One region of the Pseudoalteromonas tunicata genome, then DNA from elsewhere that is predicted to be linked to it. Evidence: predicted binding sites of a transcription regulator. Region 1 holds the regulator's gene; the other holds the start of a gene.
What was found. Region 1 encodes LexA, which represses DNA repair genes until DNA is damaged. Its sites were predicted from a motif close to TACTGTATNNNNATACAGTA; they were not measured.

Region 1 (5,485 bases):
AACCAGGTGGCTGGAACTGTTTATTAAAAACACAGCACTGTGCAAAATCGCAAGATGACGTATACGGTGTGACGCCTGCCCGGTGCCGGAAGGTTAATTGATGGGGTTAGCGGCAACGCGAAGCTCTTGATCGAAGCCCCGGTAAACGGCGGCCGTAACTATAACGGTCCTAAGGTAGCGAAATTCCTTGTCGGGTAAGTTCCGACCTGCACGAATGGCGTAATCATGGCCACGCTGTCTCCACCCGAGACTCAGTGAAATTGAAATCGCAGTGAAGATGCTGTGTACCCGCGGCTAGACGGAAAGACCCCGTGAACCTTTACTATAGCTTGGCACTGAACATTGAACCTACATGTGTAGGATAGGTGGGAGACTTTGAAGCAGGAACGCTAGTTCTTGTGGAGTCGTCCTTGAAATACCACCCTTGTAGTTTTGATGTTCTAACGTAGGTCCCTAATCGGGATTGCGGACAGTGCCTGGTGGGTAGTTTGACTGGGGCGGTCTCCTCCTAAAGAGTAACGGAGGAGCACGAAGGTTTGCTAAGTACGGTCGGACATCGTACGGTTAGTGTAATGGTAGAAGCAAGCTTAACTGCGAGACGGACAAGTCGAGCAGGTACGAAAGTAGGTCATAGTGATCCGGTGGTTCTGAATGGAAGGGCCATCGCTCAACGGATAAAAGGTACTCCGGGGATAACAGGCTGATACCGCCCAAGAGTTCATATCGACGGCGGTGTTTGGCACCTCGATGTCGGCTCATCACATCCTGGGGCTGAAGTCGGTCCCAAGGGTATGGCTGTTCGCCATTTAAAGTGGTACGCGAGCTGGGTTTAGAACGTCGTGAGACAGTTCGGTCCCTATCTGCCGTGGGCGTTTGAGAATTGAGAGGGGTTGCTCCTAGTACGAGAGGACCGGAGTGAACGAACCGCTGGTGTTCGGGTTGTCATGCCAATGGCACTGCCCGGTAGCTACGTTCGGAATCGATAAGCGCTGAAAGCATCTAAGCGCGAAGCGAGCCTCGAGATGAGTTCTCACTAGAGCTATAAGCTCTCTGAAGGGCCGTTGGAGACTACAACGTTGATAGGTTGGGTGTGGAAGCGCTGTGAGGCGTTAAGCTAACCAATACTAATTACCCGTGAGGCTTAACCATACAACGCCAAAGTGGTTTGTATGAAGCACTGAAGAACAAGCAAGAAGTTAAATAGCACTGAAGTAGACGAATTTGAAATCAGCCTTCCGAATTTTAGTTAATTGCCAAGGCGATTAACGAACCAGATTTGCTTGGTGACAATAGCGTTTTGGACCCACCTGATCCCATTCCGAACTCAGTAGTGAAACGAAACAGCGCCGATGGTAGTGTGGGGTTACCCATGTGAGAGTAGGACATCGCCAGGCTCCCAATTCAAAGAAAGCCTCTGAGAAATCAGAGGCTTTTTTGCGTTTGGAATAAAAATATTTTACAGCTAATTCATTCCTTCTCGATTTTATCCATGATCAATATTAAAAATATTAAGTTTGTTATTTATATGTTTGCCATTTATTTTTAGCTGTATATAATCACAGTATACTATTCTGGTGGAGTTCTTGATTATGAGGCCATTAACAAGCAGACAAGCTCAAATTCTTGAGTTGATTAAAGTGTTTATCAAAGATACTGGTATGCCTCCAACTCGGGCTGAAATAGCAAATACTCTTGGCTTTAAAAGTGCAAATGCTGCTGAGGAACACTTAAAAGCTTTAGCTAAGAAAGGCTTTATTGAGATGGTTCCTGGTGCTAGTCGTGGTTTAAAGCTGGTTGAAGAGGATGAACCAGAACAATTAGGTTTACCACTGATTGGCCGAGTTGCTGCAGGCGAACCGATCTTAGCGCAAGAACATATTGAAAGTCACTATCATGTAGATCCATTACTATTTAAACCAGCGGCAGATTTTTTGTTACGTGTTCAAGGGATGAGCATGAAGGACATTGGCATTATGGACGGGGATCTCCTTGCTGTTCATCGCGCTACAGTAGCACGTAATGGCCAAGTTGTGGTTGCCCGTGTTGGTGAGGATGTTACGGTCAAACGTTTTGAGCAAAAAGGGCGAAAAGTTTACCTTCATGCTGAAAATGACGAATTCCAACCTATAATTGTTGATTTATCTAAAGAATCTCTTGATATTGAAGGTCTTGCTGTTGGTGTGATTAGAAATTCAGATTTTATGTAAACAACTTATTTGATTGTTCGTATCAAGATTTATTATCAAAGAAGTTGTTATAATTTAATATTTTAATCATATCAACTTCTACTATTAACATTTTATTATCTCTCGTTCTTGCCTATTCCTTATTCCTTGTCTAGTTTTTTATTACTGTTGTTCAAAAAACAGCCCTATAACATTAATAAATAATAATAATGATGAAATTACAGGATGTATCGTAATTTTCGTTGTGTTTACAACTTGCCAAAGGAGTACCACATGGGAAAGGCCTCTAAGTCCTTTTTCCTTATGTTACTGTTGCCTTTTAATGTATTTGCTCAATCGAAATACAATATGACAACGGGTGTAACTGACATAAGCGAAAACGTTTACAACCTTCATATGACAATTTTCATAATATGCTGCGTGATAGGAGTGATTGTTTTTGCTGCTATGTTCTGGGCTTTAATCCACCATAGAAAATCAAAAGGAGCTGTAGCAGCCCAATTTCATGAGAGTACAAAAGTTGAGATCCTCTGGACAGCTATTCCTTTTGTTATATTGATTGGTATGGCTATTCCTGCAACTAAAACATTAATTGCTATGGAAGATACCAGTAAGGCTGATCTGACGATCAAGATTACTGGTTCACAATGGAAATGGCATTATGAGTATCTTTCTCATGATGTTGGTTTTTATTCAATACTTGCCACTTCACAAGACCAAATTCATGATCGAGCAGAGAAGCAAAACACTTACCTACTCGAAGTTGATAAACCCTTAGTAATTCCGACTGACCGCAAAGTCCGCTTTTTAATGACTTCTGATGATGTTATTCATTCTTGGTGGGTACCTGCCTTTGCTGTTAAGAAAGATGCAAACCCAGGTTTTATAAATGAAGCGTGGACCCGTGTTAATGAGGTTGGTATTTATCGAGGTCAATGCGCTGAACTTTGTGGAAAAGATCATGGTTTTATGCCAATTGTTGTTGAAGCAAAAGCACCAGAAGATTTTGATAATTGGTTGCTTAATGCAAAAAATGAGAAAGCGACTGCAGCGGCTGACGAGCAAAAATTATTAGGCCAAACACTTAATAAAGATGAGCTTATGTCACTCGGTGAACAGGTCTATATGGCAAATTGTGCTGCTTGCCACCAACCAACAGGTATGGGATTAGGCGGTGTTTTTCCTGCATTAAAAGGTAGTATTATTGCTACAGGTCCAATTAATGATCATATAGATATAGTGATTCACGGTAAGCCAGGTACGGCAATGCAATCTTATTTAAAACAGCTTTCACTTAAGCAACTTGCCGCGGTTATCACCTACGAGCGCAATGCTTGGGATAATAATACGGGTGATGTAATTCAACCAAATGATGTGCAAAGCAGAATTGAGGAAAAATAATAATGACTACAATCGCGCATAATCATGAACATACCTCCCATGCAGCCTCTGGAATAAAGCGCTGGCTGTTTACTACTAACCATAAAGATATTGGTACGCTCTATTTATTATTTTCTTTATTGATGTTTTTAATTGGTGGTGCAATGGCTATGGTGATCAGGGCTGAGCTATTTCAACCCGGATTACAGCTAGTCGAGCCAAACTTTTTTAATCAAATGACTACAGTTCATGGCCTTATTATGGTTTTTGGTGCAGTTATGCCTGCATTTACTGGTTTAGCTAATTGGATGATCCCAATGATGATAGGGGCTCCTGATATGGCATTGCCAAGAATGAACAACTGGAGCTTTTGGATTCTACCTTTTGCTTTTACTATTTTATTAATGTCGTTGTTTATGGAGGGAGGTGGTCCTAATTTCGGTTGGACATTTTATGCTCCGCTTTCAACTACTTATAGTAACGATAATACTGCCTTTTTTGTTTTCGCTATTCATATTATGGGCATTAGCTCAATTATGGGGGCTATAAATGTCATTGTAACTATTGTTAATTTACGCGCTCCAGGTATGACTTGGATGAAATTACCTTTGTTTGTATGGACGTGGTTGATTACTGCCTTTTTACTAATCGCTGTCATGCCAGTATTGGCTGGTGCCGTTACAATGGTTCTGACTGATAAATATTTTGGTACTAGCTTTTTTAATGCTATGGGTGGCGGTGATCCTGTGATGTTCCAGCATATTTTCTGGTTTTTTGGTCACCCAGAAGTTTATATCATGATACTACCTGCTTTTGGCATTATCTCTTCTATTGTACCTACCTTCTCTCGTAAACCATTATTCGGTTATGCATCAATGGTTTATGCAACTGGTTCTATCGCCTTTTTATCCTTTATCGTTTGGGCACACCATATGTTTACCACCGGAATGCCACTGGCGGGTGAATTATTTTTTATGTATAGCACTATGCTGATTTCTGTTCCGACCGGCGTAAAAGTTTTTAATTGGGTCGCCACTATGTGGCGTGGTTCAATTAGTTTTGAAGTACCTATGTTGTTTAGTGTGGCGTTTATTGTGTTGTTCACCATAGGGGGATTTTCAGGGTTGATGCTCGCTATTACACCTGCAGATTTTCAGTATCACGATACATATTTTGTTGTTGCTCACTTTCATTATGTTTTAGTGACTGGCGCGGTTTTTTCAATCATGGCAGCTGCTTATTATTGGTTACCGAAATGGACTGGCAATATGTATCATGAGGGATTGGCGAAAACACATTTTTGGCTGTCACTCATTAGTGTCAATGTGCTGTTTTTCCCTATGCATTTTGTAGGTCTCGCTGGTATGCCAAGAAGGATCCCTGATTACGCTCTTCAATTTGCTGATTTTAATGCAATTATTAGTATTGGTGGCTTTGCTTTTGGTTTATCTCAGCTGCTATTTGTTTGGGTTGTTTTTAAATGTATTAGAGGTGGTGAAAAAGCCACTCCTCAAGTTTGGGAGGGTGCTCAAGGTTTAGAATGGGAAATTCCATCACCAGCACCTTACCACACATTTGAAACACCACCGGTTATAAAATAATGGCCACTACTCATTCTAAGTTACTAAAAAAACTACTATTAGTTTCACTTGGTATGTTTGGGTTTGCTTTTGCGTTAGTTCCTTTGTATGACGTTTTTTGTGAGGTGACAGGTTTAAATGGTAAACCTTCATTAGATCAAGCGAGTGTCAGTACTGAGGTCGATAAAAGTAGAGTCGTTGATGTTGGGTTTATAACTCATATTCAAGGGCTTGCTCCATTTGAAGTTTCTGCGAACACCCAAAGGGTAAGTGTTCAACCAGGTGCGATGCATAAAGTGATTTTTAGTGCGAAAAATATCAGTGATACAAACCGAGTAA
Region 2 (5,485 bases), 1.6 Mb from region 1:
TGCAACCTGGTGGTTTGCTGGCTATTGAAGCTGTGATGATGGGTATGACAAGTGCTGGTCAAGTGGAACATGAGATAGCTCAAAATCTTGATGTTATTTTACTGCTTATTTTCATGATTGCTGGTATTTATTTCATGAAAGATTTGCTGCTATTTATCTTTACTAAGTTAGTTATTCGGCTAAAGAGTAAAACGTACTTATCTCTCGCTTTTGCTTTAGCGGCCGCTTTTTTATCTGCATTTTTAGATGCGCTAACCGTTATGGCCGTTATAATTTCTGTCGCTATGGGTTTTTACAGCATTTATCATAAAGTGGCATCAGGTAAAGATTATGCTTCAAATCACGATGTAAATGATGATGAACAAGTCGCGATTTTAAAACGTGAAGAACTTGAAGAGTTTCGAGCTTTCTTGAGAAACTTGCTAATGCATGCATCAATCGGTACTGCACTAGGTGGAGTATGTACTATGGTAGGTGAGCCACAAAACCTCATTATCGCAGAACGTGCAGGTTGGGACTTTGGCGAATTCTTACTTCGAATGGCACCGATTACTGTTCCTGTTGTTTTATCAGGCTTACTCACTACGTTTTTTTTGGAGAAAACCAAAACTTTTGGTTATGGAGCAAAGCTTCCTCAAACGGTTCGTCAAATCCTTGTTGATTTTGATACCCACCAAGACAGTAAACGCTCAAAAAGAGAAAGCGTTAACTTAATTGTTCAAGGCTTTATTGCTGTTTGGCTTGTAATCGCTTTAGCTGGACATTTTGCAGCTGTGGGGCTGATTGGTCTTACCATTATCATCTTTACTACCGCTTCAGCAGGTATCATTGAAGAGCATCGCATCGGTAAAGCATTTGAAGAAGCCTTACCATTTACAGCATTACTTTGTGTCTTCTTTTCAATAGTTGCGGTAATTATTGATCAACATTTATTTACTCCGGTGATCACTTGGGTACTGACTTTTGAAGGAAATATGCAGCTAGTCATGTTCTTTATGGCAAACGGGATATTGTCTATGGTCAGCGATAATGTATTTGTTGGTACGGTGTATATCAATGAAGTTGCAGCAGCGTGGCAATCGGGTCAAATTACTCGTGATCAATTTGATTTACTCGCTGTAGCAATTAATACAGGAACAAACTTACCAAGTATCGCAACGCCTAATGGGCAAGCGGCATTCTTATTTTTATTAACTTCAACATTAGCACCAGTACTTCGCCTATCCTATGGGCGCATGGTTTATATGGCCCTACCTTATACAATTGTACTTACGCTTGTTGGTTTATTTTTCACCTATCAAAGCTTGGCTGATTGGACCAACATTTTATATCACTGGCATCTGATTGAGCATCATGTAGTGACCACAGTATCGGGTGTTACTACAGGACATTAATCTAACTCAATAAAAAAACCGTGCTTTTTAGCACGGTTTTTTTATACTCTCAAAATACGACTGTTCATATACTTTCCCTAAAGTATTAATCACACTGCGCATCTGCTTAATTGATACTAATTATCGTTAAATTAGCGCTTTTATATAAGGATTTAAATGAATTTTTTAGCAAACCTTCCAATGTCTCGATTAGCTTGGTTATCACTTGGCTTAAGTGCTGTTTTACTTGAGATCTGTGCATTATTTTTTCAGTACGCGCTTAATCTTGCACCTTGTATTATGTGTATTTACCAGCGGTGTGCTGTACTTGGACTAACTCTAACTCTAGTGACCGTAATAAATCCATCAAATCTTGTATTAAGATTATTTGGCTATCTCAGTTGGGGAATTTCATCATTTTGGGGATGGCAAATTGCTAACGAACACATTGCCATGCAAACGAATACTGATCCGTTTGCATTTAGTTGTGAAATCGTACCAAACTTTCCAAGTTTTATGCCGCTGCATGAATGGTTTCCTGCATTTTTTGCCGCAACGGGTGACTGTGGTGAAATTAGCTGGTCTTTTGTAGGCTTAAGTATGCCGGCTTGGATGCAGATTATTTTTGCTGCTTATAGCTGTTTGTTAGTCGGTATCATTGTTATTAGATTAATCAAAACCAAATCACTATAGAGAGCCCTAATAATGATTTATTTTACTTCTCGAAATATTCCAACTTTACAGGGGCTTAAATTTACCCAAAGAGCAGATATCATTAAGATTGCTTTGAGTTATTTATCAACACCGCAAAAAACAATTCTAAATATACTAAAACTTTTAATAATCACGCCGTTATTTTTAGTGCTCGCCTCTGTTGATAGTTGGTACGTTTTGCTCTATTTAATTGGTGTTGGGCTAAGTTATCCACTGATCACCAATCCTTTAAGTTACCACTTTATTCGAAACAACGTAGAAAAAGCAAAGGACGATTATTTTAAAAATAAATCATCCCTCTAAAAAAGGGGCTGAAAAAGCCCCTTTTGTTAAAAACTTATTTTGCCATCCAGTTTAGCAATCACCTTATCGCCAATCCCTTTTACATTTTTTAAATCAGCTAAAGAAGCAAATTCACCAAATTGCTCTCTATAAGCAATAATTGCAGCTGCTTTAGTCTTTCCAAGGCCTGGAAGTGACTGTAATGTTTTCAGATCTGCAGTATTAATATTGATAAGGTCTGACACCATCTTAACTGGCATATTTTCTGGTTGGGCAGGTTCATTGGCAAAAGTCATTGCTGGTAATGTTAATAATAAACTCAATACAAAACTTATTAATGTTATAAACTTCATTGTTCTTTCCTCCATGATGTCCATCTTGGACTAACGTTATATTAGCTCGGTTGCTAACATTTAAAATAAAGATCAAAGGAGTAAAAATGTCAAAAACTATCAGCATTGCACATACAGCAAAAATCAAAAAATCTAATTTATTAACAGTTCTAACTTGAAAGTAATGATAAAAGAGATTACTGTATATAAAAACAGTGACTCTTAGGAGAAATTTATGGCCGTTATAATAAAATATGTTGTAGAAAGAAATGGAGTTGAACGCATGACTTTTACCAGTAAAAAAGATGCCGATGCTTATGACAAAATGTTAGATATAGCCGAGTCACTTGAAGCGATTTTATCAACGATTAATGTACCACTTAGTGAGCAACAAGTTGAATCCTTAGCATTAGAAATGGCTAAAGATAAAGACAATATTATCAATGCACTAAAAGGTACTTTAAAAATAAATGATGAGAAGCCAGCTAAAAACGATAATAAGAAAACAGCAGGTGATGAATCTGATAATGTAGCAAAAATTAAAAAAGTAAGCTAAAAAAGCGGGTTAATAACCCGCTTTTTTAATGATTATTTTAATACCGAAGCAACCGCTTTTGAAAAATAATCAATATTAGCATGGCTAACACCTGCAACATTTACACGGCTAGAACCAACCATATAAATACCATATTCTTTTTGTAAACGATCAATTTGCTCTTTGTTAATGCCCAAAAATGAGAACATGCCAAATTGGTGTTTAATAAAAGAGAAATCTTGATCAATCCCTTGAGCATTCAAAGAATCAACGATTAAAGTACGAAGGCCATTAATACGGTCACGCATTTCAGCTAGCTCTTGATGCCAAAGCGCAGTCAACTCTGTACTGCCTAGGATGGTATCAACAATTGCGGCACCGTGTGCTGGCGGCATCGAATAAATACTACGGACAACACTTAATAAAACTGAGTTAGCCACATCAGCAACCTTTGCATCAGAAGATACAATAGAACATGCACCAATACGCTCACGATATAAACCAAAGTTTTTTGAACATGAAGAACAAATAATTAACTCATCTACATACTCAGCTAGTAAGCGTAAACCAGCGGCATCATCATCAAGCCCAGTGCCAAACCCTTGATATGCAATATCTACTAATGGCGTAAAACCAACTTCAACTGCCAGTTCTGCAACTATTTTCCATTGCTCAATGTTTAAATCCATACCACTTGGGTTATGACAACATGCATGTAATAAAACAACATCACCTTTTGGTACTTGTTTTAATGCTGTGATCATTTCATCAAATAATAACCCTTTATTTTCATAATCATAATATGGGTATTCTTTAACTGTTAGACCAGCTGCTTCGAATAAGCTGATATGGTTTGCCCAAGTTGGTGTTGTTACCCATACCGTTGCATTTGGATTGCAGCGCACAATAAATTCAGCCGCAACTCGTAAAGCACCTGTACCACCAGGTGTTTGTGCTGTTCGAACACGATTCGCAAGCAGTGCTTTATGCTCTCCTAATAATTGAATTTCCATTTTGTTACAGAAACCTAAATCACCCGCTAAACCAATATAAGATTTAGATGTTTCATTCTCTAAACGAAAAGCTTCGGCTTTCTTTACAGATTTAAGTACTGGTGTGTGGCCTGATTCATCTTTAAAAACACCGACACCTAAATCAATTTTATTTGGATTTGTATCTTGGCGGTAGGCTGCCATTAAGCCTAATATCGGGTCTGTTGGTAACGGTTTCAAAATAGAAAACATTGAACTTATCTCTTTTATTCGGGGTTAATAAAACGCTAACTTATCTGATGGAATTATAAAATAAGATAGCCTTGCATCGTATATATACTTATATTAAAAACTCGATTTAACTTGCTGGTAAACACTCAGTGATAACTAAACAAGCAGCAACTAGTAATGCTAATGTGTTTTGATCAAAAAAATCTAAGCTAAATGCTTCAGCATCAATAATACCGAGCAACTCACCTGTTTCAGTTAAGATAGGTAAGCATGCTTCTGATTGTACTTTAGGATCACAAGTATAATATTCACCACCTTGCACCAAATACTGTGGAATATCATTTATTATGCGACCTATTCTGGATAAGCCAACTTGAACATTATTACTGATTGCTGAAAATTGAGATGTAAGTGGGAATGTCGCACGACTGGGCTCACCAAAATAAGCAAGTTTAACCAATTCATGTTCTTGGTTTATTAAACGTTTTTGATAAATACCAAACCAATCAACTTTTGTTGTCGCAACAATATAGTTCACAATTGATTGTAATTTAGCGAGTGCCAAACTATTTTCAGGATTAGTCGCATCAATCAAGTTACTAAGCACAAAAGGCTTATCTTGTAATTGTCCAAATAAACTACAACTACCACCTTCGCCTAATTCAGGCACAAAATACTGCCAAATAACATCCGTTTTTTTACTATTAGCTTGTAAGTGGGAAAGTAACTTTTGTTTATGTTCTGCAACAGCAGTAGGATCACAATTAATTTGTGCAATATCTAAATAAGAAGCTGTCATTTAGCCGTCAATACATCTAAAAAATATTGTTTGATACTACCATGACCTAATTACGAAATGTAGTAACAGATAAGGTTAATTATTGTCTAAACAATAAATAATTGTTATTTCATTTCCTACTTCGTTATATTCTACCGAACTTGCAATTTCAGCAATTAAGTTAACTCCACGACCATGTTCATCATCACCCTCTTTAGTAGATTTACTAGGGTGTACTAAAAAACCAT

Region 2: a site for LexA is predicted at 2,900-2,919, ahead of PTUN_RS05610 (YebG family protein). Genes of this name have one in related genera too.

Annotation. Positions count from the first base shown of each region.
Region 1 is NZ_CP011032.1:3,557,698-3,563,182, reverse strand. It holds rRNA gene PTUN_RS16135 (23S ribosomal RNA) at 1-1,149, shown strand, start outside; rRNA gene rrf (5S ribosomal RNA) at 1,280-1,394, shown strand; gene lexA (transcriptional repressor LexA) at 1,590-2,207, shown strand; gene coxB (cytochrome c oxidase subunit II) at 2,460-3,587, shown strand; gene ctaD (cytochrome c oxidase subunit I) at 3,590-5,167, shown strand; gene PTUN_RS16110 (cytochrome c oxidase assembly protein) at 5,167-5,485, shown strand, end outside.
Region 2 is NZ_CP011032.1:1,224,822-1,230,306, reverse strand. It holds gene nhaB (sodium/proton antiporter NhaB) at 1-1,394, shown strand, start outside; gene dsbB (disulfide bond formation protein DsbB) at 1,551-2,066, shown strand; gene PTUN_RS05620 (DUF6170 family protein) at 2,079-2,390, shown strand; gene PTUN_RS05615 (ComEA family DNA-binding protein) at 2,417-2,722, opposite strand; gene PTUN_RS05610 (YebG family protein) at 2,937-3,257, shown strand; gene PTUN_RS05605 (amino acid aminotransferase) at 3,290-4,480, opposite strand; gene PTUN_RS05600 (GAF domain-containing protein) at 4,587-5,258, opposite strand; gene PTUN_RS05595 (fused response regulator/phosphatase) at 5,334-5,485, opposite strand, start outside.